4 regions of the Streptomyces sp. NPDC107521 genome follow, and region 2 is predicted to be linked to each of the others. Evidence: riboswitches for the same ligand, from Rfam matches in the RefSeq annotation. Region 2 holds a riboswitch; each other region holds the start of a gene.
The links. Region 2 has a riboswitch for cobalamin ahead of metE (5-methyltetrahydropteroyltriglutamate--homocysteine S-methyltransferase). Riboswitches for the same ligand answer to the same signal wherever they lie in the genome.

Region 1 (7,334 bases), on a different contig from region 2:
CTGCTCCAGCTCACGCAGCGGCACACCGAGTACCTGGGCGAAGGTGGGCAGCCACGCGTCCGGGATGCGCTCCCCGCGCTCCCATCGGGAGACCTCGTGCCGTGTGATCGACTGGGCGCCGGACACGGCGCACAGCACGGCGGCGAACTGCCGCTGCGAGCGGCCGGAGTGCCGCCGCAGATCGGCGAGGTAGGCGCCGAACTCGCGGCGTCGCTCGGTGGTGTCGCTCATGGTGGCCCCCTTCCGTATCTAGTGTGGCCCCTCCCTGGCCCCCTGGTTGGCTCCTCCGCATGATCACGCACCCCGGTTACCTGAACGCGAAGCGCCCCGGCGACCGCGCGAACGGCCCCGGGGCTGGCCGATCTGAAGGAAGCAGACCGACATGCCGCAACCTACAACCCGGGCCCGCCAGACCGGGCACCCCGGGTACAGCGAGACCCTGCCGAGGCAGCCCGAGAGCGCAGCCACCGCGCGGCGCCTGCTTCGTACCGCCTGTGCCGTCTGGGGGCTGGACGCATTGGCCGAGGACGGGGCGCTGATCGTCTCCGAGTTGGTGGCCAACGCCGTGCAGCACGCCCGGCGGGAATCCATCCGGGTCGTCATCGACCGTCCCGGCGCTGCGCGGGTACGTGTCGGCGTCGCGGATCTCTCCCGGGCGCGGCCGTTGCAGCGCGAAGCCGACGACAGTGAAGAAGGCGGGCGCGGTCTGCGCCTCGTGGCGGTGCTGGCCGCCGACTGGGGCACGGATGAGCGGCGCTGGGGCAAGATCGTGTGGGCGGACCTGGAGGGGCGCGGGTGACCACGGGAGAGACCCCCGGCCGCAGCGCGGCGCGCGCCCATCTGTCCCAGTTGATCGAGCTGTTCGGCACGGACGGATGCCTGCGGATCAGTACGGCCCCGGCTGAACCCGAGCCGCCCGCCGTCGGCGCAGAGGCCGAGGGCGACGAGCAAAACTGACCGCCCCAAGGCGCGGCGAAGCCCCGGCCGGTGAACTCCACCGAGCCGGGGCTTCGTCGTCTCACGCAGATCTCACGGACTCCGTGGAACGAGCCGGAAAAGCTGGCCCTGACCTGGACGTTTGTGCACTCCCCGGAACTCACAGACCTCTGTGGACGGTGTTTCGTTCACTGGGGGTCAAGGGGTCGCAGGTTCAAATCCTGTCGTCCCGACTGGAGACAGTCGCGGGTCGGGGCCGGTTCCGGAGTCATCCGGAACCGGCCCTCGGTCATTTCCGGGCACCGGCCGGGGACCGGCGCCCTCGGCCGGGGCCGACGGGCCACGAGGGACGGACCCGGCGGGGCGGCTTTCGGCGGCCGTGTCCGGCCCCGGTCCGGGCCGCTCCGACCGCTGTCCGGCGCGCTCCGACGTGCCTCACCGCGGCGCCCGCCCCCGCGCGCGGCCGGCGAGACCGCAGTCGCCGCACTTCGAGCCGTCCGGCGCGCGGTAGTAGAGGCAGCAGCTCAGGCGGCGGAACGTGAGGTCGGGGCCGGTGAGCGTGCCGGTGCCCGCCAGGCGTCCGGTGTCCAGCAGCGTGGTCGTGAGGTCGGTGAGCGGTCCGCGTGCGGCGGGGCGGTGCGCCAGCAGGGCGCGGGCCGCCTCGGCGAGCGCCGACGCCGAGTTGCCGTCCAGCAGCCGCGGGGCGACCTTCACGCGCAGGCCGTCGGCCAGCGCCGACAGATGGCGTGTCACCTGCTGGTACAGCGCGTGGGCGGGGCCGTCGTCGAGCCGGTCGACGTGCAGTCCGGCGGGCCGGGGCAGCCGGAGGGCCGGTCCGTCGTCGGCCCGTTGCAGCCCGTCGAGGTCGAGCACGATCCCGTGCAGGACGACGCAGGCCAGCGCCGGTGACCAGAGGCGCGCGGCATGGCCGAGCTGGGCGATGGAGACGTCGACGCGCGGCTCCCGGGTGCGGTGGCGGCGGGCGACGGCTTCGGCGAGGTCGGTGAAGCCCTCCGCGTAGGAACGGGCGACCGGGTGCCAGCCGTCGTCCCGTCCGCCGGTCCGCAGGGCGAAGAAGCCGCCGAGATCCGCCACGTCCCGCAGCGCGGCGGTGACGGACGCGGACGAGGCACGGGCCCGGTGCGCGGTGCCGACTCCTCCCCGGTTCTCCGTCCGCACGATCACGAGGCCGTACGCCGTCGGGCCGTACGCCGTCGCGGCGGCGTGATGGCGTAGAGGTCGAGGATGTCCGGCAGGGGCGCGACGCCCGGTCCGCCGGCGCGTGCCCAGGCGGCGACGTCCTCGGTCGCGTCCGGGTCGTTGACCAGGCCCAGCCAGACGGGCCGGGCCCCGGCGGCCCGGCCCGCGGCGGAGGGCAGTACGACGACGACGTTGGCCTGGTCGCAGACGTCCAGGCAGGCGGACACCCGCACCGGGACCTGGGCGCGCAGACGCGCCGTCTGGGCGGCGTGGTCGACGCCGGTCACCTTGGGGCTGCCGCAGCAGCAGTCGCGGCACACGACGACACGGCACGGCACGGGGCCGTCCGCCGCTCCGGTGGGGGTGCCGTCAGTGGTTCGTCCGGTCGGCGTCGCGGGCATGCGGTGCCGTTCCTCTCTCCGGGGAGATCCGCCCCGTGGTTCGTCGAGGGGGCGACCGCGTGAGTCTCCTGGCTCTCGGGTCGATGCCCGTCCCGGCCTTCCGGCCCGCTGGGGCCGTGGCCGTCCTGGGATCCGCTCGCCGATCACAGTGGCGGGACCGCGCCGGATTCACACCGGCTTCCTCGTTCCGCCGTCGCCCTTGTCGCCGGCCATCCTGCCATCGCGGGGCGCGCCCGCACCACGGTGCCCCACCCGGCCCGGTGGAGCCGGGACCGCGCGGCACCGCCCGGGACCGGCACGGCGGGCGGCACGGAAGCGGCGGAGGGGTCAGACGAACGCGTCGGCGAGCATGAAGGCCGCGACCGCGAGCAGGGCGTAGGCGAAGACGCGCTGCAGCGTGTTGCCGCTGAGCCGTCGCGCATGGCGTTTGCCGTCCCAGGCACCGAGGATCGCGGCGGCGGTGAAGGGCGCGATGACGGCCCAGTCCAGATGGACTCCGGTACCGGCCCGGGCGCCGAGCGCGGCGGCGGAGTTGATGGTGATGACCAGCAGACTGGTGCCGATGGCCCGGCGCATCGGGAGGTTGAGCACCCGCGTCAGGGCGGGCACGGCGAGGAATCCGCCGCCCACACCCAGCAGCCCGGTCACGGCGCCGAGCCCGGCACCGGCGGCACCGGCCCCGACGGGGCGCACCTCGCCCCCGGCCGCGGCGGACGAGGGACGCAGCATGCGCAGCGCGGCGAGTCCCGCGACGGCGGCGAAGGCGACGGTCAGCCCCGCCTGGGGCAGATGCCCGGCGGCCGTACCGGCGAGCATGGCGGGGACGATGCCCGCCGCCGCGAACAGCAGTCCGGTCCGCCAGGCCACGTTGCCGTCCCGGGCGTGCCCGGCGAGCGCGGTGACGGACGTCAGGGTGACGATGATCAGGCTGGTGGTGATCGCCTCGGCGGGCTCCATGCCGATCAGATAGGTCAGGGCCGGGACGGCCAGAACGCTGCCGCCACCGCCGAGGCCGCCGAGCGCCAGGCCGACGACGGCTCCGGCCACCAGCGCGAGGATCAGGGCGGTCATGCCACCGAGCCCTCGTCGCCGCTTCCGCCGACCACCGGGTATCCGGCGGCGGCCCACTGCTTCATCCCGCCCTTGACGTCCACCGCCTCCGCGCCGCGCGCACGGAGCAGCTCGGCGGCCTTCTGCGAGCGGTTCCCGCTGCGGCATATCACCGTCAGCGGCCTGCCCCGGGCGGCCTTCGGCAGCGCCGCCCCCGTGACCAGGGCGGACAGTGGCGCGTGCATCGCGCCGGGCGCCCGCCCGGCGGTCCACTCGCCCCGCTCGCGGACGTCCAGCAGGACGTCCGGGGCGTCGGCGCCCAGGGTGCGCCGACGGGCCTCCTCGACGGTGACGCGCTTCTTGTCTCGGGAGAACGGGAACATCACGGGACCTCTTTCGTGCGGTCGTGCGGGTACGTCGTGCGGGAGCCGGAGCGGCCACCGGCGGCCCGGGACCGGGTGCGGTACCGGGCGGCCGCCCGCTGGGCCGGTGACGACGGGCCGACCCGGTGGCGGAGCGGAGTCGTCGACGGCGACCGCCCCACCGGCGGCGGCGTCGAGAACGGGGAGGCGTCGAGAACGGGGGGAGGCGGCGGTTCCGCCGCGCGATGCCTCCGCGAGGGGCTGCCGGGACCTGGGCGGCCCGCTCCGCGTGGCGCGGACGGTGCCCTCGGCGGCCGGCCCCGCGCGGTGCCGCCCGCCGGGCCCGGCCCCCGGCCGAGCGGGACGCCGGCGGGGCCGGGGGAGGACATCGGGGCGGCCACCGCGAGCGGGGTTCCCGGGACGGCCCTCAGCCCGGGGCCGTCGGCCGGGGCGGCCGCGGGACGCTCAGGACCCGCTCCCCGACGCTCGGGACCCGCTCTTCAGGGAGGCGACGACGGTGCCGACATCGGTGCGCGGGCCCCGGTTGTACGGCAGCTTGGACAGCATCATGCCCAGGGCGCAGGTGTTGCTGAGCGCGGCGAAGGTCAGCCCGGCGCCGATCGCGGTGCCGATCAGGTGCACGCCGGGGACGAAGAACCCCACGACGCCGCTGACGAGCACGATCGAGCCGGCGACGAGACGGACCTGACGCTCCAGTGCCCAGCGCTGCCGACCGCGGTCGACCGGGGCGCCGGAAGCCTCCCAGGCCATCATGCCGCCGTCGAGGACCCGCAGGTTCGGCAGGCCCGCCTCGGCGAGCGCCTCCTCGGCCTGCGCCGCGCGGGATCCGGCGCGGCAGACCAGCACCACGTCCTCGTCCAGGTGCCCGCGCAGCTCCGCACGGTGCTCGCGCAGGGTGTCCAGGGGCACGTTGTGGGCGCCGGGGATGTGGCCGGTCTCGAACTCGCCGGACGTCCGCACGTCGATCAGACGGGGGCCGTCACCGGTCTCGATCAGGTGCTGAAGGGCGGCGGGGGTGAAGACGGAGGTACGGGAAGCGTCGGTGGTCATGAGGACTACTCCGTGGAGAGGCAGCGGAACGGGAACGGAACGCGGGAGAGCGGGCGCGCCCGCACAGGGCTCGCCGGAAGGAGGTCCCGTGCGGGACGCCGGCGGTGGGAAGAGGGGAAGGCGGCGGGTCAGGCGGCGGCGGGCGTGTTCGCCAGGGCCCAGGCGGCCCAGCCGCCGAGCACGTCGGAGACGTCGTCGAAGCCGTGGTGGCGCAGCAGGCTCGCGGCGATCGAGGAGCGGTGACCGCCCGCGCAGTGCAGGACCAGCGGCTTGTCGCGCGGGATCTCGTCGAGGCGGCGCGGCAGCTCGCCCAGGGCGATGTGCAGGGCACCCTCGATGAACCCGTTCTCGCCGCGCTCGCCGCAGTTGCGGACGTCGACGACGACCGGCGGGTTCGGCCCGTCCAGCTCGGCGCGGAGCTGGACGGCGGTCAGGCGGCTGGCCGGGGAGACCTCGTCGGCCATCGCGGCGAGCGCCTCGTCGGGTGCGGCCAGATACCCGGCGACGCGGTCGAAGCCGATCCGGGCGAGCCGGGTGACGATCTCCTCCTCCCGGTTCTCCGGCGCCACGACCAGCAGCTCCGCACCGGACGGCAGCACGGTGCCGGCCTGCTCGGCGAACCGGCCGTCCGCGGGCACGTTGACCGCGCCGCGCGCGTGACCGGCGGCGAACTCCTGCGGATCACGCGCGTCGACCACCACCGCGCCCGCCGCGCGCCGGGCCAGGAAGTCCGCCACGCCCAGCGCCCGCGACGCGCTCGCCGGGTCGAACAGCTCCCGCTCCCGGCGGTTGAGGTCCGCGTCGTAGGCGAAGTAGCCGGGGGCCGCCGACTGGCCGGCGGTCACGAGGGCGACGAAGTCCCGCTCGCTCATCGGCGCACAGGCGTAGTTCGTCGCGCGCTGCTCGCCGATCGTCGACTGCCGCTCGGTGGACAGGTTCTTGCCGCAGGACGAACCGGCGCCGTGGGCGGGGAAGACCCGTACGTCGTCGGCCAGCCCCATCAGCTTGTTCTGCACGCTGTCGTGCAGCATCGCGCCCAGCTCGTCGGCGGTGACCCCGACCGAGGCCAGCAGGTCCGGGCGGCCGACGTCGCCGATGAACAGCGCGTCACCGGTCAGCACGCCGTACGGGACGGCGTCGTCGGCGTGCTCGTACACCAGGACGCTGATCGACTCCGGCGTGTGGCCCGGCGTCTCCATGATCTTCAGCGTCACGTCGCCGAGGCCGATGACGTCGCCCTCGGCGAGCCCCCGGATCGCGTACTCGGTCTCGGCCCGGTGCCCGTAGCCGATCCACGCGCCGGTGCGGTCGGCCACCTCCAGGTGACCGGCGACGAAGTCCGCGTGGAAGTGCGTGTTGATGACGCCCACCACGGTGAAGCCGTGGGCCTCGGCGTCGTTCAGGTACTCCGACACGTCCCGGCGCGGGTCCACGATCACGGCCTGGCCGGTGGTCTCGTCGGCGATCATGTACGACGCCTGGGACAGGCACTCGAGGTAGTACTGCGAGAAGAACACGGAACCTCCGGAACAGGACGGGATCTATACCCTGGGGGGTATTCGGCAGATCGCGGGGCGGCCCGGTGCGGGGGTGGGCGCACGGGGTGGCGGTCGCACCCGGCTCTCGGCCCGCCGGGAACCGGCGTGGCGGCGGCCGTGAGTGCCGGATCGCGATGGATACCCTATGGGGTATCGCTGATTCGACCGTACGGAGTGCCGCCCGCGATGTCAAATACCCTGGGGGGTATCGACTGGGGCGGGGGCGGGTGGGGTCGTGTCGGCCGGTGTGCGCCAAGAGGGGTTCGCCCCGGAGTCGAGGCCGCGGGCCTCGCCGGCGAAGCCCCGGTGGGGGCGACGGGGCTCCGGAGTGGATACCCCCCTGGGTATTATGGTCGGGACCGAAGGGGAATCACGTGCACATGGACGAAGAATCGACGCGCCCCGTCCTGAACCGCCTGCGGCGGGCCCAGGGGCGGCCGACCGCCGTGATCGCGATGATCGAGGCGGGCCGTGGCTGCGAGGACGTCGTGACACGGCCGGCCGCCGTCTCCCGTGCCCTGGACCGGGCCGGGTTCAAGATCGTCGCCAACGGGATGCGGCAGTGCCTCGCGGGGGACTCCGGCGCCCCGCCCATGTCGCAGGAGGAGCCGGAGAAGCGCTTCCTCGCCCCGGCGTGACCGCCGGCGGGGCCCGCGAAGCGGCCGTCGGTCCTCGAAGGCCCCGCCACGCACGACCGCTCCCTCCATGGGTGCTGCGCCGGGAGGTGGGTGCGGGTCGCGTTCCGGGCCCCCGGTGTCCCGGACCTCCGCGTCGCG
Region 2 (7,334 bases):
GGCCGGCGGGGACGGGACGGCGGCAGGGAGCGGCGGCCCCCTCCGCGCGTTTCCGCGCGTTTCCGCGCGTCTCCGCGCGGGGCCGTGCCGGGAGTGCGGGGAAGCGCGGTGGGGGTGCGGGGAGGGTCCCGCACATGCGGCCCGGGTACCGGTCCTCAGGAACCGGCGACCCGGTCCGTCCCGCTCCCGAGCCCTCCGGGCCGGGTCAGCCCGCGGCCGAGCGGATCCGGTAACTGACCGCCGCGTACGGGAAGTTGCCCTGACCGAGGGTGCCCGTGCGGAAGTACAGGTCGCCCGTTTGGCCGGGAGCGCCGGTCACGCAGTCCTCGTTGAAGAAGACGTCGACGGCCTGGTTGGACAGGGCGAGGAAGGAACGGGCCGGGGTGTCGAGTTCCTGGCACACGCCGACCTTCGCCAGGTCGAGCCGGACGGCCGTCCCGGCCCGGTCGGCACCCGTGTAGAAGGTGACGCTGCCGAGCGGGGCGGCCTGTGCCTGGCTCGCCCCGGCCAGGCACAGGGCCGCCGCGGCGGTGGCGACGGCGGTCCTGCCCAGATGCCGGTGATACGGCCTCATACGCGATACCTCACTTCGTGTCGTACGGCGGGAAACGCCGGGGGGAGGTCCGTTCGCGGGCCGGGCGGCCCGGGACCCCGAGCCACTTTGCTTCATAGTTCAATGAGAGGGAAGGGGGTCGGCCGTCCCGGAACGCCCGCGGCGGTCATCTTCCGGTGGCCCCCCGCCGCGCGGTGTCGGGGTTCGGCCGGGCTGGTCCCCGTTCCTCCCCGGACCTCCGTCCCGGCGGCTGTCACACGTTTGGCGCGGTCGGCGTTTCCCCGTGGGGGGAGCGGTCGTTGGGGCGGTCATGGTCAAGCGATTCGTGTGTGTCCCCGTCCTGTCCGCCGCGCTGCTGGCGTCCGCCGCCACCGCCACCGCCGCGCCCGCCGCCCCGGCGGACCCCGCCGTTCCGGCCGCCTCCGCCCTGCCCCTGCCGGGCGCGCCCGGGGTGCCGCTGCTGGAGGGGGTGCTCGGATCGCTGGAGGTGGGGCACCCGGTCACCTCCCTGACGGCGCTGCTGCCCGACGGCGTCCGCGCCCGATGAACCCCGTGTGCGGGGGACGGCCGCCCGGCCGTCCCCCGCACACGGACGTGGTCAGGACCCGGCGGGCACCTCCGCGCGGACCGTGCGGGCGGCGGCGACCATGTTCTCCAGCGAGGCCCGCGTCTCGGGCCAGCCGCGGGTCTTCAGCCCGCAGTCGGGATTCACCCACAGCCGCTCGGCGGGGATGGCCCTCAGCCCGGCGCGCAGCAGCTCCGCCGCCTCCTCGGCGCTCGGGACGCGCGGCGAGTGGATGTCGTACACCCCCGGACCCGCCTCGCGCGGGTACCCGTGGGCGGCCAGTTCCCGGGCGACCTGCATGTGGGAGCGGGCCGCCTCCAGGCTGATGACGTCGGCGTCCAGGTCGTCGATGGCCTGGACGATGTCGCCGAACTCCGCGTAGCACATGTGGGTGTGGATCTGGGTGTCCGGCCGCACCCCGCCGGTGGTGAGGCGGAACGCCTCGGTGGCCCACGCGAGATAGGCGGAGCGGTCGGCCTCCCGCAGGGGCAGCGTCTCGCGCAGCGCGGGCTCGTCGACCTGGATGACCGCCGTCCCGGCCGCCTCCAGGTCGCCCACCTCGTCCCGGAGTGCGAGGGCGACCTGCCGGGCGGTGTCCCCGAGCGGCTGGTCGTCGCGGACGAAGGACCAGGCGAGCATGGTGACCGGCCCGGTGAGCATGCCCTTGACCGGGCGGTCGGTGAGCGACTGGGCGTACGAGGTCCAGCGCACGGTCATCGGTGCCGGCCGCGAGATGTCCCCGGCCAGGACCGGCGGGCGGACGTACCGGGTGCCGTAGGACTGGACCCAGCCGTGCTGGGTGGCGAGGTAGCCGGTGAGCTGCTCGGCGAAGTACTGGACCATGTCGTTGCGTTCGGGCTCGCCGTGGACCAGGACGTCGATGCCGGTCTTCTCCTGGAAGGAGACGACCTCCTGGATCTCCGCCCTGACCCGCTCCTCGTACCCGGCGGTGCCGATGCGGCCGGCCCGCAGGTCGGCGCGGGCGACGCGGAGTTCACCGGTCTGCGGGAACGATCCGATGGTGGTCGTCGGCAGCAGCGGCAGCCCGAGGCGGGCGTGCTGGGCGGCGGCCCGGTCGGCGTACGGCAGGGACCGGCGGGTGTCCGCACCGGTGACGGCGGCGGCGCGGGCGCGCACGGCCGTGTCGTTGGTGAGGGGGGAGGCGGCGCGGGAGGCGAGGTCGGCCTGGTTCGCGGCCAGTTCGGCGGCGATGGTGTCGGTCCCCAGGGCGAGGCCCCTGGCGAGGGTGACGATCTCGGCGGTCTTCTGCCGGGCGAAGGCCAGCCAGCGCAGGATCTGCGGTTCGATGTCCTTCTCTGCGGCCGCGTCCAGCGGGACGTGCAGCAGGGAGCAGGAGGCGGCGACGTCGACGCGGTCGGCCAGCCCGAGGAGGGTGCCGAGCGTGGAGAGGGACCCCCGGAGGTCGTTGATCCAGATGTTGCGGCCGTTGACGACCCCGGCGACCAGCCGCTTCCCGGGCAGACCGCCGACGGCGGCCAGGTCGTCCAGGTTGGCGGCGGCGGACTCGGTGAAGTCCAGCGCGAGCCCTTCCACCGGGGCCTTGGCCAGCACCGGGAGGGCGTCCCCGAGGCGGTCGAAGTAGGAGGCGACCAGCAGCCTGGGCCGGTCGGTGAGGGTGCCGAGGTCCCGGTAGGCCCGCTCGGCGGCCTTCAGCTCGGCCGGGGTGCGGTCCTGGACGAGGGCGGGCTCGTCGAGCTGTGCCCACTCGGCCCCGGCGGCGCGCAGATCGGCCAGGACCTCCGCGTAGACGGGGAGCAGCCGGTCCAGCAGGGTGAGCGGGTCGAAGTCCGCCGCCACACCGGGGGCGGGCTTGGCGAGCAGCAGGTACGTCACCGGGCCGACCAGCACGGGACGGGCGGTCAGGCCCAGGGACAGGGCCTCGGTCAGCTCCGCGACCTGCCGGCCGGAGTCGGCGGTGAACACCGTGTCCGGACCCAACTCGGGCACCAGATAGTGGTAGTTGGTGTCGAACCACTTGGTCATCTCCAGCGGCGCCACGTCCTGGGTGCCGCGGGCCATCGCGAAGTAGCCGTCGAGCGGATCGGCCTCGACGGCGGCGCGGTGGCGCTCGGGAACCGCGCCGACCATGACGGTGGTGTCGAGGACGTGGTCGTAGTACGAGAAGTCCCCGGTGGGGACCTCGTGCACGCCGGCTCCGGCGAGGCTCCGCCAGTTGGCGCGGCGCAGTTCGGCGGCGGTCGCCCGGAGGACGTCGGCGGTGACGCGGCCCTTCCAGTACCCCTCGACGGCCCTCTTCAGTTCCCGGTTCGGGCCCTGGCGGGGGTAGCCGTACACGGTGGCCCGTGCCGCCGCGGCTGCGGACTTGCTGGTCACGGAGATCTCCTTCGCGAGATGAGTCCCTGAGATCCCGGAGACGGGACGAGGACGCGAAGGGTGACGCACCCGGGGGAGGGGGCGCGCGAGGGCGCGGCCGACCGCCGGGTGTGCACGCCGACCCGCCCACGAGGTCACCGGAATGTCCGCGCGCGGGGGCTCCGCGCACGGGCAGTGGCAGGTCTTCGGACTCGCGGGCACGCCCTCCGTCCGGAGGACACCTACTGGCCGTCGCTTCCCGCGCCCGTCTCCCGGGCGCAGTGCGTATGACGGCGGTCGTTCCCGCTCACCGCTGCGGGGCAGTCCCGGATTTCCACCGGGTTCCCTCTTGCGACACCCCGCCTGGCGGACGGGGCGAACCAGCTGCACCTCACAGCCTACGGGGTGCGGGAGACGGGTGGGACGGTGCGTCCACCATCCGGATGGTGAGACGAGACGGGGCGGGGCGCGGCCGGGCGGGGCGGGGCGGAGCGGCGGGGCCGGGCGGTGACGGGGCGGGGGCGGCCGGTGCCGCCGCGCCCCGTCACCGGCGGCCGTGCCGCGGCGCCGGCCGCCGGTCGCGCGGCCGGTCCCGCGCGGCCGGTCCCGCGCGGTGGGTCCGGCGCGGTGGGTGCGGTGCCCCGGGGCGGGAGGGTCCGTCGGACCCCCTTCCCCGGGGCGCCGTGCGCCGTCCGGGCCCGCGGGGTCAGCGGGTGTAGGTGACCACGTGCTCCTTCAGCGAGCCGCAGTTGGAGCCGTACACCTGCACGTACACGTTGTCGATGCTGCCGCCCCAGTCGACACAGCGGCCCTTGCCGTAGACCTGGACCGGACCGGCGTACGAGGTGTAGCGCCCGAAGTCGTCCGCGCCCTGGTCGGTGCCGTTGACGTACAGCCACGCGGACATGTCGAGCACCGTGCCCGGGTTGCTGCGGATGGTGACGACACAGTTCTTGCCGTTCGTCGCGTTGTAGGTCAGGTACAGGGTGCCGAGCGCGCCCACGGGCTGGGAGTTGACGGTCTTGTAGGCGGTGCCGCAGAGCTTCTGCGGAGTCGTGTCGGGCGCCGCCGAGGCGGGCGCGGCCAGGGCGGTCGTGGCGCCCAGCGACAGCGCGGCCAGGGCGGCGGCGGTCAGGACGGAACGAGTGGCGATCATTGTTCCCCCTTGCGAAGTCCGAAGGTGTTTCCTCCTGTCCGGTGTGACCCATGACATTCGTCAATGGTTGTGCCCCGTCGCGCTGTTGACCGGTGGAGGCGGTCCCGCACCGCGCGGCGCGCGGCGGTCAGCGCCGTTCGCGCACCCCCTCGACCAGCAGCGCGACCAGGCGGCGGGCGTCGTACCGGGGGTCGCTGTCGGCGCCGATGCAGAGGTTCCCGATGCCGCGCATCAGGTGGTAGGCGTCGATGTCGGACCGGATCTCGCCCGCCGCGCGCGCGGCGTCGAGGAGCTCAGCGCAGACGGGCAGGAGCCGGTCGAGGAAGTGGCCGTGCAGCGCCTCGAACCCCTCGCTGTCGCTGCGCAGCACGGAGGCCAGGCCGTGCTTGGTGACGAGGAAGTCGGTGAACAGCTCCGCCCACCGCCCGAGGGCGGCGTGGGGCGGGGTTCCGGCGGCCAGCAGGGCCGGACCGGCCTCGGCGCACGCCTCCACCTGGTGCCGGTAGACGGCGACGACCAGATCCGCCCGGGTGGGGAAGTGGCGGTAGAGGGTGCCCGGTCCGACCCCGGCCCGCGCGGCGATGTCCCGCACCGGCGCCTCCACGCCCGAGGCGGTGAAGACCTCGGCCGCCGCGTCGAGCAGCGCCTCCTGGTTGCGCCGGGCGTCCCGGCGCCGGGAGGGGGGCGGAGCCGTCCCGTGGCCCCCGGCCGCCGCTCCGCCCCCGGGGGTCGAGCGGCCCGTGCCGCCGTCGCTGCCGTTGTCCATCGGATCGGTTCCTTCCCTCGTGGACGTCCTGCCGCCGACCGGGCCCCGGGCGGGGACCCGGTGCGTCCCGCGCCGGTCCGGCGGCCGTCCCTCGCCCGCGGCACGCGCTTGTCAAGCGGAACAGTGTTCCGTATCGTCGTTTACGGAACAGGGTTCCGTTTCTCCCATGATGGCAGAACGGGGCCGGTGGCGCGCCGTCGGCCCGCCCGGTCCCGGCCGCCTCTTCCCCCTCCCCGCTCTCCCCAACCTCCCGCTCCCGCCCAGCCACGCGATCGGAAGTACGCCCATGCCCATGTCCGACCGGGCCGCCACGGCCACCGGTTCCGCCTCCGGCGCCGAGGCGCCGTCCACCCCCGGAACGGGGGCCATCTCCGGCCAATGCAGTTGCCTTTGAGCTGAGGAGATCGTTGCCCCGCGTGTGACGGGGTGGGACGTGGGCCAGCGGGTACGGATCGGGATCCTGACGAAGGTGTTCACTGCCGAGCTGGTGGACGCGGCAATAGCCAAGCACGACCGGGCCGAGCGGCGCCGCCGACTCCTGCCGGCGAGGCTGGTCGTGTACTTCGTCCTGGCCCTGTGTCTGTTCGCCCGGGAGTCGTACGAGGAAGTGCTGCGGGTGCTGACCAGCGGCATCCCGGGCAGCCGGGCCCTCGCGCGGGTGAACCGGTCGTCGTTGTGCCGGGCCCGCGCCCGCCTCGGCGAGGACGTGCTGGAAACCGTGTTCCGGCAGATCGCTGGCTCGATCGCCACCAGGGACACGCCTGGCGCGCGTGGTGACGGGGGCTGCGGCTCCTCGCCCTGGACGGCACCCAGTTCGATCTCCCGGATTCGACGAGCAACGGCGACACCTTCGACGGCCCCTCCACCACCGGCGGCGTCCCCTTCGGGTTCCCCAGGTCAGGGCGGTGGTCCTCGCCGAGATCGGAACGCACGGAATCCTCGACGCTCGCCTCGGTGGCTACCGCGACGGCGAGCGCAGCCTCGCCTACCCGCTGGCCGGCTCCACCGGCTCCGGAGACCTGGTCATCGCCGACCGCGGCTCCTGGTCGGTCGAGTTCGCTCACGTCTTCACCATGGCGGGCGCGGATCTGCTCGTCAGGCTCCAGTCCAACCACATCGGCACCGTCTAGGAAGAGCTTCCGGACGGCTCGTACCTGTCGATGGCGCGACCGGGCAAGGAGGTCCGGCTCCGAGCCGCGCGAGAGGGCCGCATGCTGCCCAAGCACGTGATCTACCGGGTCATCACCTTCGCCAAGGGCGACAAGGTCGCCTACCTGGGCACGACGCTGCTGGACCCCGAGCAGTACCCGGCCGCCGAGCTGGTCGCGCTCTACCGGGAGCGCTGGGAGATCGAGCTGGCCTTCGACGAGATCAAGAACCACCTCGGTCCCGGCGGGCCGATCAGGTCACGGACACCGGAGGGCGTCCGGCAGGAACTGTGGGCCTACCTCGCAGTCCACCACGCCATCCGCGAGTTCGCCCACACAGCCGCACTCGCCCGCCCGACGGTGGACGCCGACCGTGTCTCCTACCTGAAGTGCGTCCGCATCATCCGCCGCAGCATCCCGTCCCAACTCGGAGCGACCGCCACCAAGCTCACCCGCTCCTTCACCGAGGCCAGGCGGGAGGCGCGCGTACGCCTCCTCCCGACCCGGCGCAACCGGGACTGTCCACGCGCGATCAAGAAACCGAACCGTTGGCCGGTGCTGAGGACCCGAGCCAGACGCGGCACGGTCCAGCCCGGCCGCTGGGCCCACAACCCGACCTCAAAGCCGAAGAGCACCCGCCGGGCAGGACGGCCGGCGCAGCAGAATGCGTCTACTCTGCCACCGCCCGATCGCCCCTAATCGAGTAGCGCCAAGGCTTCGTCCCAGACGTTGCCACCGTCTGCCCAGGTCCACAGCCATTGGCGCAGAGATGGCGCGGCATAACGCAGGCCGTCATGAGGGTCCTGGCCCCA
Region 3 (7,334 bases), on a different contig from region 2:
GTTCGGCGTCCCCCGCCGCCCCCGGTTCCGGTTCCGGCCCCGCGCCGGGTTCCGGTTCCGCTCCCGCACGCTGCGGTTCGGTCACGATCGCGCCTCCTCCCGGGTGCCGCCGGGCACCCCGTCGCCCGCCCCGGCGGGCGGTCCCGCGGCGATCCTGCCAGCGGCGTCTCCGGAGAGCACCGGCTCGCGCACGCGGCGCGTCCGGCCGCGGAGGTCCCGGCCCCGTTTTCGGACACCACGACGCCCTATCCAGTTCATCTTCCGTTCACCATGGTTACCTAGGTTCGTCGCGCCAATGACCTCGAACGATTGCCTGGGTAAATGGAAAGCTTCTCGCTGATCCTCGCGATTGTGGTGGTAACCGCACTCGCGTTCGATTTCACGAACGGTTTCCACGACACCGCGAACGCGATGGCAACCACCATTTCGACCGGTGCGCTCAAGCCCAAGGTTGCGGTGGCCATGTCCGCCGTCCTCAACCTTGTCGGCGCCTTCCTCTCGGTGGAGGTCGCCAACACGATCTCCAAAGGTCTCGTCGACGAGACCGGCATCCGTCCCGAGGTCATCTTCGCCGCCCTGGTCGGCGCGATCCTCTGGAACCTGCTGACCTGGCTGGTCGGCCTGCCGTCCAGTTCCTCGCACGCCCTGATGGGCGGTCTGATCGGCGCCGCCGTCGCCTCGGCCGGCCTCGGCGCGGTCCACGGCGGCGTGCTCGTCACCAAGGTGCTGCTGCCCGCCGTCGCCGCCCCGATCGTCGCCGGCGTCGCGGCGATGCTCGCCACCCGGATGACCTACCGGCTCGGCCGCCGCGCCGACGGCCGGGCCGCCGAGAAGGGCTACCGCGCCGGGCAGATCGCCTCCGCCGGCCTGGTCTCGCTGGCCCACGGCACCAACGACGCCCAGAAGACCATGGGCATCATCACCCTCGCGCTGATCGCGGGCGGCGCCCTCGCCCCCGCCTCCGACCCGCCGGTCTGGGTCATCCTGTCCGCGGGCCTCGCCATCGCGCTCGGCACCTACCTCGGCGGCTGGCGCATCATCCGCACCATGGGCAAGGGCCTGACCGACCTCCAGCCGCAGCAGGGCTTCGCCGCCCAGACCAGCGCCGCGACGGTCATCCTGGCCTCCTCCCACCTCGGCTTCTCGCTCTCCACCACGCACTCGGTCTCCGGTGCGGTGATGGGCGCCGGCCTCGGCCGCAAGGGCGGCGTGGTCCGCTGGTCCACGGCCACCCGCATGTTCGTCGCCTGGGGGCTCACCCTCCCGGCCGCGGCCCTGGTCGCCGCGATCGCCGAGTGGGTCTGCCGCCTCGGCGACTGGGGCACGGCCGCGGTCGCGGTCTTCCTGATCGCCGCGAGCTTCGCGATCTGGCGGATCTCCCGGCGCGAGGTCATCGACCACACCAACGTCGTCGACGGGCACGGCCACGGCCACCACCACCCGGAGCCGGAGCCGAACGGGGTCGTCACCCAGGCCATCGCCGCCGTCACCCCGCCGCCCACCGACGCGGCCGTCGAGTGCCTGACCGCCGACGCGCTCGCCGCGGACGCCCTCGCCGCCGACGCGCTGGCCGCGGAGATCCCGGCCCCCTCCCCCGCCGTCCCGGCCGCCGCCGAGGCCAAGACCCCCTCCGCCTCGGCACCCACCGCCGTCTGAGCCCGCGTCCGGGTCCGCCCGGGAGCGAAGGAAGAGAACCACCATGCAGATCGACTGGGCAGCCCTCGGCTCCGTCTTCGGGGTCAGCCTCGTGGTCACCGTGGCCCTCGTGGCCCTGTTCACCCTCGGCATCGTCGGCCTCTCCCACCGGGAGCGGGCCGCCGCCCAGGGCGAGCCGGCGACGCTCGCCGTCACCGCCGCCTACGCCTGCTTCGCGGCCTGCGCCGCGGCGGTGACCTACGGGATCTACCTGATCGTCGCCTGACCCGGCGTCGGCGAAGGGGCGCGGGGGCGTACGGCGGGACACCGTCGTACGCCCCCGCGCCTCTTCGCCCTTCCCGCGCGCCCGGCGCCGCCGTTCCCCCGCGCCGCCGTCCCCGCGCGCCCCACGCCCGTCCGCCGGCCCCGTACGCCCCGCGCCGCTCCCGTGCGTCCGCGGCGCCCCGGCCCGCCCGTCCCGCGCCGTGCGCGCCGCGTCCGGGGCCCGCGCGCCGTGTGGGGCTTCCCACACTCACCCCGCGCAGGTCAACGGCGAGTTGACGGGCCTTCGCGGACCGTGGTGGACTTCCCGGTGCCATTACGGCGGCTGGAGAGGAAGCCGGTGCGATTCCGGCGCGGTCCCGCCACTGTCACCGGGACGGCACGCGCCACGCGGTGCGCGCGGTCCCGGGAGCCAGGAACTCCCACCGCCGGTTCCGTCGAACCAGGGCGTGGACACCCTGAGTGAGGACATACCGCCATGCGCGCCCGACGCCCCAGGTACCCCGGCACCCCGCTCCCCCGCCCCGCGACCGGCTGAGCCGTGCGCGCCGAACGCGTCTTCGCGTACGGTGCCGCCGCCGGCCTCCTCGGTGACCTGCTCCTCGGCGATCCCCGCCGCGGGCACCCCGTCGCCCTGTTCGGCCGTGCCGCCGGTGCCGTGGAACGCCGGCTGTGGCACGACCACCGCGGCTGGGGCGCCCTGCACACCGCCGTGTGCGCCGGGGGCGTCGCCGCGCTGGGCACCGCCGCCGCCCGCGCCGTACGCCGCTCCCCCGCCGCCTCCGTCGCCCTGACCGCCGCCGCCACCTGGGCCGTCGTCGGCGGCACCTCGCTGGCCCGGGAGGCGCGCGCCGTCGGCCGCGCCCTGGAGGCCGGGGACCTCGGCGCCGCCCGGGCCCGGCTGCCGCACCTGTGCGGGCGGGACCCCGAGGCCCTGGACGCCGACGGGATCGCCCGCGCCGTCGTCGAGTCCGTCGCCGAGAACACCTCGGACGCGGTGGTCGGCGCCCTGGTGTGGGGGGCCGCGGCCGGGGTGCCGGGGCTGCTCGGCTTCCGCGCCGCCAACACCCTGGACGCCATGGTCGGTCACCGCTCGCCCCGCCATCTGCGGTACGGCTGGGCCTCCGCCCGCCTCGACGACCTCGCCGGATGGCCCGGCGCCCGGCTGACCGCCGTCCTCGCGACCGCCTCCGGCGGCGATCCGCGCGGCGCCCTCCGCGCCTGGCGGGCCGACGCCGGACGCCACCCCAGCCCCAACGCGGGCCCGGTGGAGGCCTCGTTCGCCGGTGCCCTCGGCGTACGGCTCGGCGGCACCCTCTCCTACGCCGGCCGGGTGGAGCACCGGCCCGTGCTCAACGGCGCCGCCGGGCGCCCCGTCCGGACCGGCGACATCGACCGGGCCGTACGGCTCTCCCGGCGTGTGGGCTGGCTGGCACTGGGCGTGTGCGCGGGCGCGCGGCTGCTCGCGCACCGGGTGGCCGCTCCGGGCCGCCGCGCCGCCGGGCCCCGGACGGGGGGCCGGTCATGAGCGGTGGTCTCCTGGTCGCCGGCACCACCTCCGACGCGGGCAAGAGCGTCGTCACCGCCGGGATCTGCCGCTGGCTGGTGCGGCAGGGCGTGAAGGTGGCCCCCTTCAAGGCGCAGAACATGTCGCTGAACTCCTTCGTGACCCGCGAGGGGGCCGAGATCGGCCGGGCCCAGGCGATGCAGGCGCAGGCCTGCCGGCTGGAGCCGACCGCGCTGATGAACCCGGTGCTGCTCAAGCCGGGCGGCGACCGCAGCAGCCAGGTGGTCCTGCTCGGCCGGGCGGTCGGGGAGATGAGCGCCCGCGGCTACCACGGCGGACGCCAGCGGCAGTTGCTCGGCACCGTCCTCGACTGCCTGGCCGAGCTGCGGGCCACCCACGACGCGGTGGTCTGCGAGGGCGCCGGCAGCCCCGCGGAGATCAACCTGCGCCGCAACGACATCGTCAACATGGGGGTGGCCCGGGGCGCCGGACTGCCCGTCCTGGTCGTCGGGGACATCGACCGCGGTGGCGTCTTCGCCTCCTTCTTCGGCACGGTGGCCCTGCTCTCCCCCGAGGACCAGGCGCTCGTCGCCGGGTTCCTGGTCAACAAGTTCCGCGGCGACGTGAGCCTGCTGGAACCCGGCCTCGGCATGCTGCGCGGCCTGACCGGCCGCCGGACCTACGGCGTGCTGCCCTTCCGGCACGGGCTCGGCATCGACGAGGAGGACGGCCTGCGGGTCTCCCTGCGCGGCACCGTGCGGGAGTCGGCCGTCGCCCCGCCGGTGGGCGAGGAGGTGCTGCGGGTCGCGGTGTGCGCGGTGCCGCTGATGTCCAACTTCACCGACGTGGACGCGCTGGCCGCCGAACCCGGCGTGGTGGTGCGGTTCGTGGACCGTCCGGAGGAGCTGGCGGACGCCGACCTCGTCGTCGTGCCCGGCACCCGGGGCACCGTCCGCGCCCTGGAGTGGCTGCGGGAGCGGGGACTGGCCCGCGCCCTCGTCCGCCGGGCCGCCGAGGGCCGCCCGGTGCTCGGGGTGTGCGGGGGCTTCCAGGTCCTCGGCGAGGAGATCGAGGACGACGTGGAGAGCCGCCGGGGCCGGGTCCAGGGGCTCGGCGTCCTGCCCGTGCGGGTCCGCTTCGCCCCCGCCAAGACCCTCGCCCGGCCGGTGGGCGAGGCCCTCGGGGAACGCGTCGAGGGGTACGAGATCCACCACGGCGTCGCGCGGGTGACGGGCGGCGAGCCCTTCCTCGACGGCTGCCGGTCCGGGCAGACCTGGGGCACCCACTGGCACGGCTCGCTGGAGTCGGACGGCTTCCGGCGGGCGTTCCTGCGCGAGGTCGCCGCCGCCGCCGGACGCCGCTTCGTCCCCGCCCCGGACACCTCGTTCGCCGCGCTGCGCGAGCGGCAGCTGGACCTGCTGGGCGATCTGATCGAGGAGCACGCGGACACCGACGCGCTCTGGCGCCTCATCGAGTCCGGCGCCCCTCCCGGACTCCCCTTCGTTCCGCCCGGGGCACCCGGGTGAGCCCCGCCCCCGGGCCCGCGCCGCACGGTGCCGGGCCCCGTCGCCGTACCCCCTTCGAAGGAGTGACCGCCGCGTGAGCACGCCCTATCCGTTCACCGCCGTCGTCGGCCAGGACGACCTGCGGCTGGCCCTGCTGCTGAACGCGGTCTCCCCGCGGGTCGGCGGGGTCCTGGTGCGCGGGGAGAAGGGGACCGCCAAGTCGACCGCCGTACGGGCGCTGGCCGCGCTGATGCCGCGCCTCGCGGTCGTGCCCGGCTGCCGCTTCGCCTGCGACCCCGCCTCCCCCGACCCGTCCTGCCCCGACGGCCCGCACGGCTCGCCCCCCGCGGCCGAGCGCCCCGCCGCCCTCGTCGAACTGCCGGTCGGTGCCTCGGAGGACCGGCTGGTGGGGGCGCTGGACATCGAACGGGCCCTGGCGGAGGGCGTGAAGGCCTTCGAGCCGGGCCTGCTCGCCGCCGCCAACCGGGGCATCCTCTACGTCGACGAGGTCAACCTCCTCCACGACCACCTCGTCGACCTGCTGCTGGACGCGGCGGCGATGGGCGCCTCGTACGTCGAGCGCGAGGGCGTCTCCGTCCGGCACGCGGCGCGTTTCCTGCTCGTCGGGACGATGAACCCGGAGGAGGGCGAGCTGCGTCCGCAGCTGCTGGACCGCTTCGGGCTCACCGTGGAGGTGTCCGCCTCGCGCGATCCGGAGCAGCGGGTGGAGGTCGTCCGGCGCCGCCTGGCCTACGACGACGACCCCGCCGGTTTCGCCGCGCGCTGGGCCGGGGAGGAGGCCGCGCTGCGGGAGCGGATCGTGGCGGCGCGCGCCCTGCTGCCCTCGGTGCGGCTGGACGACACGGCGCTCCGCCGGATCGCGGCGACCTGCGCGGCGTTCGAGGTGGACGGGATGCGCGCGGACATCGTGATGGCCCGTACCGCGACCGCGCTCGCCGCGTGGGCGGGGCGGACCGAGGTGCTGGCCGAGGACGTGCGCCGGGCGGCGCTGCTGGCCCTGCCGCACCGGCGCCGCCGCAATCCCTTCGACGCCCCCGGGCTGGACGAGGACCGGCTCGACGAGGCCCTGGACGAGTTCGGCGACGACGACCCCGATCCCGGGCCGGACGGCCCCGGCGGTCCCGGCGGTCCGGAGGGTCCGGGCGGACCGCCGGAATCCGACGGCGGCGGGCACGGGGACAGCGCGCCCTCCGGGGACAGCGCGTCCTCGGGGGACGGCGGTGGCGCCGGGGAGACGGGTGACGGCGCGGACCCCGGGGCCGGTGGTCCGGAGGGCGCCGGGGAGGGGCCGCGGCCTCCCGGCGGGCCCGGCGCGGGCGAGCAGGCCCCGGCGCGGGCCGCCGATCCGTTCCGGACGAAGGTCCTCAGCGTGCCCGGCCTCGGGGACGGCGCCGCCGGCCGCAGGTCGAGGGCGCGCACCGAGCAGGGCCGCACCACCGGCGCCCGCCGCCCCCGGGCCACGCTGACCCGGCTGCACCTGTCCGCCACCGTCCGGGCCGCCGCCCCCCACCAGCGGGCGCGCGGGCGCGGCGGCCCCGGGCTGGTGGTGCGGCGGGACGACCTGCGGCAGGCGGTGCGCGAGGGCCACGAGTCCAACCTCGTGCTGTTCGTCGTCGACGCCTCCGGTTCGATGGCGGCCCGGCGGCGGATGGGCGCGGTGAAGGGCGCCGTCCTCTCCCTGCTGCTCGACGCCTACCAGCGGCGGGACAAGGTCGGCCTGGTGACCTTCCGCGGCACGGCCGCCGAGGTGGCGCTGCCCCCGACCTCGTCGGTGGACGCGGCGGCGGCCCGGCTGGAGTCGCTGCCGACCGGCGGGCGCACCCCGCTGGCCGCCGGGCTGCTCCGGGCCCACGACGTGCTGCGGGTCGAGCGGCTGCGCGACCCCGCGCGCCGGGCGCTGGTCGTGGTGGTGACCGACGGACGGGCCACCGGCGGCCCCGACCCGCTGGCGCTGTCCGCGCGGGCCGCCCGGCTGTTCGCGGCCGAGGGCACCGCCTGCGTGGTCGTGGACTGCGAGACGGGCCCGGTGCGGCTGGGGCTGGCCGGCCGGCTCGCGGGTGACCTGGGCGGCACGGCCGTCACGTTGGAGGAGCTGCGGGCGGACACCATCGCCGGGCTGGTCAGGGATGTCCGGGAGACCGGGACGAGGAGGGCCGCGTAGTGCCGAAGGGACAGCCGAGCGTCGTACCCGAGGACGGGCTGACGACCCGCCAGCGGCGCAACCGCCCGCTGGTGATGGTCCACACGGGCCCGGGCAAGGGCAAGTCCACCGCCGCCTTCGGGATGGCGCTGCGCGCCTGGAACCAGGGGTGGCCGGTGGGGGTGTTCCAGTTCGTCAAGTCCGCCAAGTGGAAGGTCGGCGAGGAGAACGCGCTGCGGGCCCT
Region 4 (7,334 bases), on a different contig from region 2:
GGAGAACACCCGTGCCTGGCTGGAGGAAAAGCGGCTGATGCCGCCGGGTCTGGTCCATGAATATGCCGACGGCCTGTGCTACACGGACCTCATGGCGGGCTACTACCTGGGCGCCCCCGACGCGGTGATGCAGGCGATTGCCGACTTCAGTGCGTGGTTCTTCGTCTGGGACGACCGGCACGACCGCGACGTCGTCCACGGGCGGGCCGGGGACTGGCGGCGGCTGCGCGACGCCCTGCACGCCGCGCTCGACGCGCCCGCCGGGCACCTGCGGCACGAGGACGCGCTGGTCGCCGGGTTCGCGGACGGCGTGCTGCGGCTGCACGCCTTTCTCCCGGCGAGCTGGAACGCCCGCTTCGCCCGCCACTTCCACGCGGTCATCGGCGCGTACGACCGGGAATTCCACAACCGCACCCGCGGCGTGGTGCCCACCGTCGAGGAATACCTCCAACTGCGCCGGCTCACTTTCGCGCACTGGATCTGGACCGATCTGCTGGAGCCGAGCGCCGGACGGGAACTCCCGGAACCGGTGCGCAAACACCCCGCCTACCGCCGCGCCGCCCTCCTCAGCCAGGAGTTCGCCGCCTGGTACAACGACCTCTGCTCGCTCCCCAAGGAACTGGCGGGCGACGAGGTCCACAATCTCGGGATCAGTCTCGTCACCCATCACGGACTGACCCTGGAAGAGGCCGTCGGAGAAGTCGGGCGCCGCGTCGAGGAATGCGTCACCGAATTCCTCCGCGCGGAACGGGACGCGGTGCTCCTCGCCGACGCCCTCGCCGACGGCACCGCGCGCGGAAGGGAATTGAGCGCCGCCGTGCGGGCCTGCGTCGGCAATATGCGGAACTGGTTCAGTTCCGTCTACTGGTTCCACCACGAGTCGGGCCGCTACCGGGTGGACACCTGGGACGACCGCTCCACGCCCCCGTACGTCGACAACGAAGCGGCAGGTGAGAAATGACCGTGGATTCGGTCAGCCCCAGGACCGACCCCGGGCCGCGGGTGCCCCCCGTCGCCGGCGGCCGTGTGCCGCTCCTCGGCCACGGCTGGCGGCTCGCCCGCGACCCGCTGGCCTTCATGGCCCAGCTCCGCGACCACGGCGACGTCGTCCGGCTCCGGCTCGGCCCCAAGACCGTCTACGCGGTGACCACCCCGGCCCTCACCGGCGCCCTCGCCCTGAGCCCCGACTACCACATCGCCGGACCGCTGTGGGAGTCGCTGGAGGGCCTGGTCGGCAAGGAGGGCGTGGCCACCTCCAACGGCGCCCTCCACCGCCGCCAGCGGCGCACCATCCAGCCCGCCTTCCGGCTCGACGCCATCCCCGCCTACGGGCCGATCATGGAGGAGGAGGCGCACGCGCTCACCGAGCGCTGGCGGCCCGGCACCACAGTCGACGCCACCTCCGAGTCCTTCCGGGTGGCCGTCCGGGTCGCCGCCCGCTGCCTGCTGCGCGGCCAGTACATGGACGAGCGGGCCGAGCGGCTGTGCGGGGCGCTCGCCACCGTCTTCCGGGGCATGTACCGGCGCATGGTGGTGCCGCTCGGGCCGCTCTACCGGCTGCCGCTGCCCTCCAACCGGGCCTTCAACAGCGCGCTGGCCGACCTCCACCGGGTGGTCGACGAGATCATCGCGGAGCGCCGCGCCTCCGGGCACCGGCCGGACGACCTGCTGACCGCCCTGCTGGAGGCCGAGGACGAGAACGGCGACCCCATCGGGGAGCAGGAGATCCACGACCAGGTCGTCGCGATCCTCACCCCCGGCAGCGAGACCATCGCCTCCACGGTCATGTGGTTGCTCCAGGCACTCTCCGCGCACCCGGAGCACGCCGACCGGATCCGCGAGGAGGTCCTCGGCGTCACCGGCGGACGCCCGGTGGCCTTCGACGACGTGCGCAGCCTGCCGCACACCGGCAACGTCATCGTGGAGGCCATGCGCCTGCGCCCGGCCGTCTGGGTGCTGACCCGGCGCGCGGTGGCCGACACCGAACTCGGCGGCTACCGGATCCCGGCCGGGACGGACATCATCTACAGCCCGTACGCCATCCAGCGCGATCCCCGCTCGTACGCCCGCCATCTGGAGTTCGACCCGGACCGCTGGCTCCCGGAGCGGGTGACGGAGCTGCCGAAGTACGCCATGCGGCCCTTCAGCGTGGGCAACCGCAAGTGCCCGAGCGACCACTTCTCCATGGCGCAGCTCACGCTGATCACGGCGGCACTGGCCACCCGGTACCGCTTCGAGCAGGTGGCCGGCTCCCGGGACGCGGTCCATGTGGGCATCACGCTGCGCCCCCACAAGCTGCTGGTCAGACCCGTGGAGCGGTGACGCGGGCCGGGAGGGGCCGGGAGGGGCCGGGAGGGAGGTGCCGGGAGGGGGCCGAGGGGAGGAGGGGCCGGGGCGGCCCGGTCCCTCCCCCCCCCTCGGCCCGGAACGGCCCGGACCTCAGAAGTCCTCGTCCAGGTCGACGGTGCCCTCCACCGCCACCTGGTACGCCGAGGCGCGCCGCTCGAAGAAGTTGGTCAGCTCCTGGACCCCCTGCAACTCCATGAAGGAGAAGGGGTTCTCCGACCCGTACACCGGGGCGAAGCCCAGCCGGGTGAGGCGCTGGTCGGCCACGCACTCCAGGTACTGGCGCATGGAGTCGGTGTTCATGCCGGGCAGACCCTCGCCGCACAGGTCGCGCGCGAACTGCAGCTCGGCCTCCACGGCCTCCCGCAGCATGTCGGTCACCTGCTCCTGGAGCCGGTCGTCGAACAGGTCCGGCTCCTCCTTGCGCACGGTGTCCACCACGTCGAACGCGAACGACATGTGCATCGTCTCGTCCCGGAACACCCAGTTGGTGCCGGTCGCCAGCCCGTGCAGCAGACCGCGGCTGCGGAACCAGTAGACGTAGGCGAAGGCGCCGTAGAAGAACAGGCCCTCGATGCAGGCCGCGAAGCAGATCAGGTTCAGCAGGAAGCGGCGGCGGTCGGCCCGCGACTCCAGCCGGTCGACGGTCTCCACGGAGTCCATCCACCGGAAGCAGAACTCGGCCTTCTCACGGATGGAGGGGATGTTCTCCACGGCCGCGAAGGCCGCCGCCCGGTCCTCCGGGTCGGGGAGGTAGGTGTCCAGCAGGGTCAGGTAGAACTGGACGTGGACGGCCTCCTCGAACAGCTGCCGGCTCAGGTACAGCCGCGCCTCGGGGGAGTTGATGTGCTTGTAGAGGGTCAGCACCAGGTTGTTGGCCACGATCGAGTCGCCCGTCGCGAAGAAGGCGATCAGACGGCCGATGAGGTGCTGCTCCTCGGGGGTCAGCCGGGCCAGGTCGGCGACGTCGGAGTGGAGGTCGACCTCCTCGACGTGCCAGGTGTTCTTGATGGCGTCCCGGTAGCGCTCGTAGAAGTCCGGGTAGCGCATGGGGCGCAGGGTCAGTTCGAAGCCCGGGTCGAGCAGGTTCTTGGTCGTGGCGGGAGCGGCGCGCCGCTCCCCGGAGCCGTCGGCGGAGGCGGTCTCGGTGTGCTGGGTGGTCATTACTGGCAGGCCTCGCAGGACTCGGGGTTTTCCAGGGAGCAGGCCACCGCGTCCGGGTCGGCGCTCTGCTGGGCGGGTACGGCGGCACGCGCCCCGGCGGCGCGGGCGATCCGCGTCGCGGGACGGGAGCGCAGGTAGTAGGTGGTCTTCAGGCCCCGCTTCCAGGCGTACGCGTACATCGAGGAGAGCTTTCCGATGGTCGGCGTCTCCAGGAACAGGTTGAGCGACTGGGCCTGGTCCAGGTACGGGGTGCGGGCGGCGGCCATGTCGATCAGGCCGCGCTGCGGGATCTCCCAGGCGGTGCGGTAGAGGTCGCGCACCTCCTCGGGGATCCAGGCGAAGTCCCGCACCGAGCCGTTGGCCTCGCGCAGCGCCTCGCGGGTGCGGGCGTCCCAGACGCCGAGCCGCTTGAGGTCCTCCACCAGATAGGAGTTGACCTGGAGGAACTCGCCGGACAGGGTCTCGCGCTTGAACAGGTTGGACACCTGCGGCTCGATGCACTCGTAGACGCCCGCGATGGAGGCGATGGTGGCCGTCGGCGCGATGGCCAGGAGCAGCGCGTTGCGCAGACCGGTGGTGGCGAGGCGCTCGCGCAGGGCCGCCCAGCGCTCCGGCCACTCCGGGCGCACGCCGTAGTGGTCGGGGTGCAGCACGCCCCGGGCGGTGCGGGTGCTCTCCCAGGCCGGCAGCGGGCCCGAGCGTTCGGCGAGGTCCGCGGAGGTCTCGTAGGCGGCGAGCATGATCCGCTCGGCGATCCGGGTGGACAGGGCCTTCGCGGCGGGGGAGTCGAAGGGCAGGCGCAGCCGGAAGAAGACGTCCTGGAGGCCCATCACACCGAGGCCGACCGGGCGCCAGCGGGCATTGGAGCGGCCCGCCTGCTCGGTCGGGTAGAAGTTGATGTCGACGACCCGGTCCAGGAAGGTCACCGCCGTGCGCACGGTGGCGTCCAGCCGTTCCCAGTCCATGTCCCCGGCCGCCGTGTCGACGAATGCCCCGAGGTTGACGGAGCCCAGGTTGCAGACGGCCGTCTCCCCGTCGTCGGTGACCTCGATGATCTCCGTGCAGAGGTTGGAGGAGTGGACGACGTGGCCCGGCTCGGCGGTCTGGTTGGCGGTGCGGTTGGCGGCGTCCTTGAAGGTCATCCAGCCGTTGCCGGTCTGCGCCAGGGTGCGCATCATCCGCCCGTACAGCTCCCGCGCGGGCAGCGTCCTGCGGGCCAGCCCGGCCGCCTCGGCCGCGCGGTAGGCGGTGTCGAACTCCTCGCCCCACAGATCGGTGAGCCCGGGCACGTCGGCGGGGGAGAACAACGACCAGTCGCCGTCCGCGTCCACCCGGCGCATGAACTCGTCGGGGATCCAGTGCGCGAGGTTCAGGTTGTGGGTGCGGCGGGCGTCCTCGCCGGTGTTGTCCCGCAGCTCCAGGAACTCCTCGATGTCCGCGTGCCAGGTCTCCAGGTAGACCGCCGCGGCCCCCTTGCGCCGGCCGCCCTGGTTCACGGCGGCGACCGAGGCGTCCAGGGTCTTCAGGAACGGGACGATGCCGTTGGAGTGCCCGTTGGTGCCGCGGATCAGCGAACCCCGGGAGCGGATGCGGGAGTAGGCGATGCCGATGCCGCCGGCGTGCTTGGACAGGCGGGCGACCTGGTGGAGCCGGTCGTAGAGGGAGTCCAGCTCGTCCCTGGGGGAGTCGAGGAGGTAGCAGGACGACATCTGGGCGTGCCGGGTGCCCGAGTTGAACAGGGTGGGGGAGGAGGGCAGGTAGTCGAGGCGGCTCATCAGCCCGTAGAGCGCGTCCACCTCGTCCAGGACCCGGGTGCCGGTCGCCGCGTCCGGCGCCGTGTCGTCCGCGAGGCCGGCGGCGACGCGCAGCAGGAAGTGCTGGGGCGTCTCGACGACCTTGCGGGTGACCGGGTGGCGCAGCAGGTAGCGGCTGTGCAGGGTGCGCAGGCCGAAGTAGCCGAAGCGGTCGTCGGCGTCCGGGTCGATCAGCGCGTCCAGGTGCTCCGCGTGCCGACGGACGAACGCGGCGGTCCGGTCGCCGATCAGGCCCTCGCGGTGCCCGGTGGCGACGGACTCGGTGAACCGGGTGACGCCCTGGGAGGCGGCCTCGGCGCGGATGCCGATGGTCAGCAGCCGGGCGGCCAGCCGGGAGTAGACGGGGTCCTCCGAGATCAGCCCCGCCGCGGTCTCGGTGGCCAGCTCGCGCAGCTCGGCCTCGTCGGCGTGGGCGGACCGGCCGCGCAGCGCGGCGGCGGCGACCCGGCCGGGGTCGGCGTCGGGGAGGTCGGCGGTCAGCCCGGTCAGGGTGCGCAGCAGCGCGGTACCGGGACCGTCGGTTCCCGCGGACGCGGGGGCGGCCGCCACCGGGGCGGTCGTCACCGTGGCTGGAGCCGTCACCCGGATCGCTGAGGCCGGATCGGCTGGCGCGGTGGTCACGTGGAGCACTCCCTCGCTCGGCACGGGGCCATGCGGGGGGCAGGGGCAGCTCACGAGCGCACGGGGCGGTCGAGTCCACCGACCCACTCCGCGAGGCCCGGACGTCATGGCACCCGGCCGGGACGGCAGGGCGCACTGCCGGCAGGTCCTCGGACTGACAAGCGTGCGGAAACGCGCGAGTACACCGTTGCGGGACAGTTCCGGATTCGCACCGGATTCCCCTGCGACGACAGCGAGCATGAGCATACATCTTGTGCCGGGGAGCGGAAGCACCCCCAGATGTAGTGTCGTGCTCGGCGGGAGAGGCGGGCCGGGACGGGCCCTCGGGGGCCTCGCGGGGCATCTCGCGGGGCGCCGTGACGGCCCGGCGGGGGCCTCGTGGCGGCCCCGCGACGGCGGGGCCGGAGCCCGCTCGGCGGTCCGGCGCGGTGCTTCGGCGGAGGTGCGGTGCCGCTCAGGAGGGCCGGGTTCCCCCGGTGCCGTGACCCTGCCGCGCAAGGGGCGGAGTCCCCCCGCACGGTACCGCGCCCGCCGGGGCGCGGGACGGTGACCCCGGACACGGGGGCCGGGTCCGGGGCGGGGCCGGAGGGTCGGCGGGGTGGTGCCGGGACCCCGAGGGCGCCGGAGCGCGGTGGCGAGGGGTGACGGGGGCAGGGGGCCCGGCGGTGCCGCGGGTGACTCGGTGCCGTGGTGGCGCCCGTGATGTCGGACACGTTCGCCGGCCCCGTGACCCCGGACACATCCGCCGAGCCCCTGCGGACGCGTCCGCCGCGCCGGACGGTGAGGTGCCTCCTCGGTGTGCGGCGCCGGTCGCGGAGGACGCGGTGCGCGACGGCTTCCGCGGCCGTGCGTCCGACGCCGTCCACGCCCGACGCATCCGGTACGGGCGCCCCCTCCCGCCCCGCCGTGTCCGAAGGGCGCGGCGACGGACCGCCGGCTCGCTCCGACGCCCCGTCAATGCCGTTGCGCCGCGACACCGCGACACCGCTGGGCGCCGCGGCCCGCGGCCCACAGGTGCGGGGGGTGCCGGGTGCGGGGGTGCGGGGGTGCGGGACGGGGCGCGAGCGATGGCCCGCGCCCCGTCCCTCGCCCCGTCCCTCTCAGCGCGCGCTGTCCGCCGTGGCCGGCGGCGTCTCCACCGCGACGCCCGGGTCGCCCGCGTCCGCCGTGTAGTCGCCCGGCCGGGTCTCGTCGACGCCGTCGGGTGCCTTCACGGCCCGCAGGACGACGGTGAGGACCACCGTCACCGCGACGTTGAGCACGAAGGCCGTGAGACCGAGGTAGCCGATCTCCCCGATGCCCGGGATCTCCTTGGCCGAGCCGCCGAAGTGCTTCTGGGTCGGCGAGGCCACCCCGTACGCGGCGACCGTGCCGTAGGCCATGCCGACC

Region 1: linked by a shared signal. The riboswitch ahead of ACZ7LB_RS26275 ((2Fe-2S) ferredoxin domain-containing protein) and the one ahead of metE (5-methyltetrahydropteroyltriglutamate--homocysteine S-methyltransferase) in region 2 are both predicted to bind cobalamin.
Region 3: linked by a shared signal. The riboswitch ahead of ACZ7LB_RS02840 (cobalamin biosynthesis protein) and the one ahead of metE (5-methyltetrahydropteroyltriglutamate--homocysteine S-methyltransferase) in region 2 are both predicted to bind cobalamin.
Region 4: linked by a shared signal. The riboswitch ahead of ACZ7LB_RS13560 (ribonucleoside-diphosphate reductase subunit alpha) and the one ahead of metE (5-methyltetrahydropteroyltriglutamate--homocysteine S-methyltransferase) in region 2 are both predicted to bind cobalamin.

Annotation. Positions count from the first base shown of each region.
Region 1 is NZ_JBVKAT010000021.1:72,163-79,496, forward strand. Features, by position in the region: gene ACZ7LB_RS26255 (helix-turn-helix domain-containing protein) at 1-231, opposite strand, end outside; gene ACZ7LB_RS26260 (ATP-binding protein) at 383-799, shown strand; gene ACZ7LB_RS26265 (hypothetical protein) at 796-957, shown strand; gene ACZ7LB_RS26270 ((2Fe-2S)-binding protein) at 1,372-2,121, opposite strand; gene ACZ7LB_RS26275 ((2Fe-2S) ferredoxin domain-containing protein) at 2,118-2,537, opposite strand; cobalamin riboswitch at 2,600-2,720, opposite strand; gene ACZ7LB_RS26280 (sulfite exporter TauE/SafE family protein) at 2,865-3,608, opposite strand; gene ACZ7LB_RS26285 (rhodanese-like domain-containing protein) at 3,605-3,970, opposite strand; gene ACZ7LB_RS26290 (rhodanese-like domain-containing protein) at 4,415-5,020, opposite strand; gene ACZ7LB_RS26295 (MBL fold metallo-hydrolase) at 5,149-6,537, opposite strand; gene ACZ7LB_RS26300 (metal-sensitive transcriptional regulator) at 6,939-7,196, shown strand.
Region 2 is NZ_JBVKAT010000028.1:47,189-54,522, forward strand. Features, by position in the region: gene ACZ7LB_RS29520 (hypothetical protein) at 206-574, opposite strand; gene ACZ7LB_RS29525 (hypothetical protein) at 864-1,100, shown strand; gene metE (5-methyltetrahydropteroyltriglutamate--homocysteine S-methyltransferase) at 1,152-3,473, opposite strand; cobalamin riboswitch at 3,633-3,853, opposite strand; gene ACZ7LB_RS29535 (spore-associated protein) at 4,159-4,608, opposite strand; gene ACZ7LB_RS29540 (TetR/AcrR family transcriptional regulator) at 4,736-5,374, opposite strand; partial or broken gene ACZ7LB_RS29545 (transposase domain-containing protein) at 5,808-6,089, shown strand; gene ACZ7LB_RS29550 (hypothetical protein) at 6,280-6,504, shown strand; gene ACZ7LB_RS29555 (transposase) at 6,586-7,221, shown strand; gene ACZ7LB_RS29560 (SMI1/KNR4 family protein) at 7,218-7,334, opposite strand, start outside.
Region 3 is NZ_JBVKAT010000001.1:670,812-678,145, reverse strand. Features, by position in the region: gene ACZ7LB_RS02855 (class II aldolase/adducin family protein) at 1-85, opposite strand, end outside; gene ACZ7LB_RS02850 (inorganic phosphate transporter) at 322-1,656, shown strand; gene ACZ7LB_RS02845 (hypothetical protein) at 1,700-1,921, shown strand; cobalamin riboswitch at 2,200-2,358, shown strand; gene ACZ7LB_RS02840 (cobalamin biosynthesis protein) at 2,459-3,445, shown strand; gene ACZ7LB_RS02835 (cobyric acid synthase) at 3,442-4,950, shown strand; gene ACZ7LB_RS02830 (putative cobaltochelatase) at 5,024-7,111, shown strand; gene cobO (cob(I)yrinic acid a,c-diamide adenosyltransferase) at 7,111-7,334, shown strand, end outside.
Region 4 is NZ_JBVKAT010000007.1:175,997-183,330, reverse strand. Features, by position in the region: gene cyc1 (epi-isozizaene synthase) at 1-961, shown strand, start outside; gene ACZ7LB_RS13570 (bifunctional albaflavenone monooxygenase/terpene synthase) at 958-2,322, shown strand; gene ACZ7LB_RS13565 (ribonucleotide-diphosphate reductase subunit beta) at 2,440-3,396, opposite strand; gene ACZ7LB_RS13560 (ribonucleoside-diphosphate reductase subunit alpha) at 3,510-5,945, opposite strand; cobalamin riboswitch at 6,069-6,228, opposite strand; gene mctP (monocarboxylate uptake permease MctP) at 7,046-7,334, opposite strand, start outside.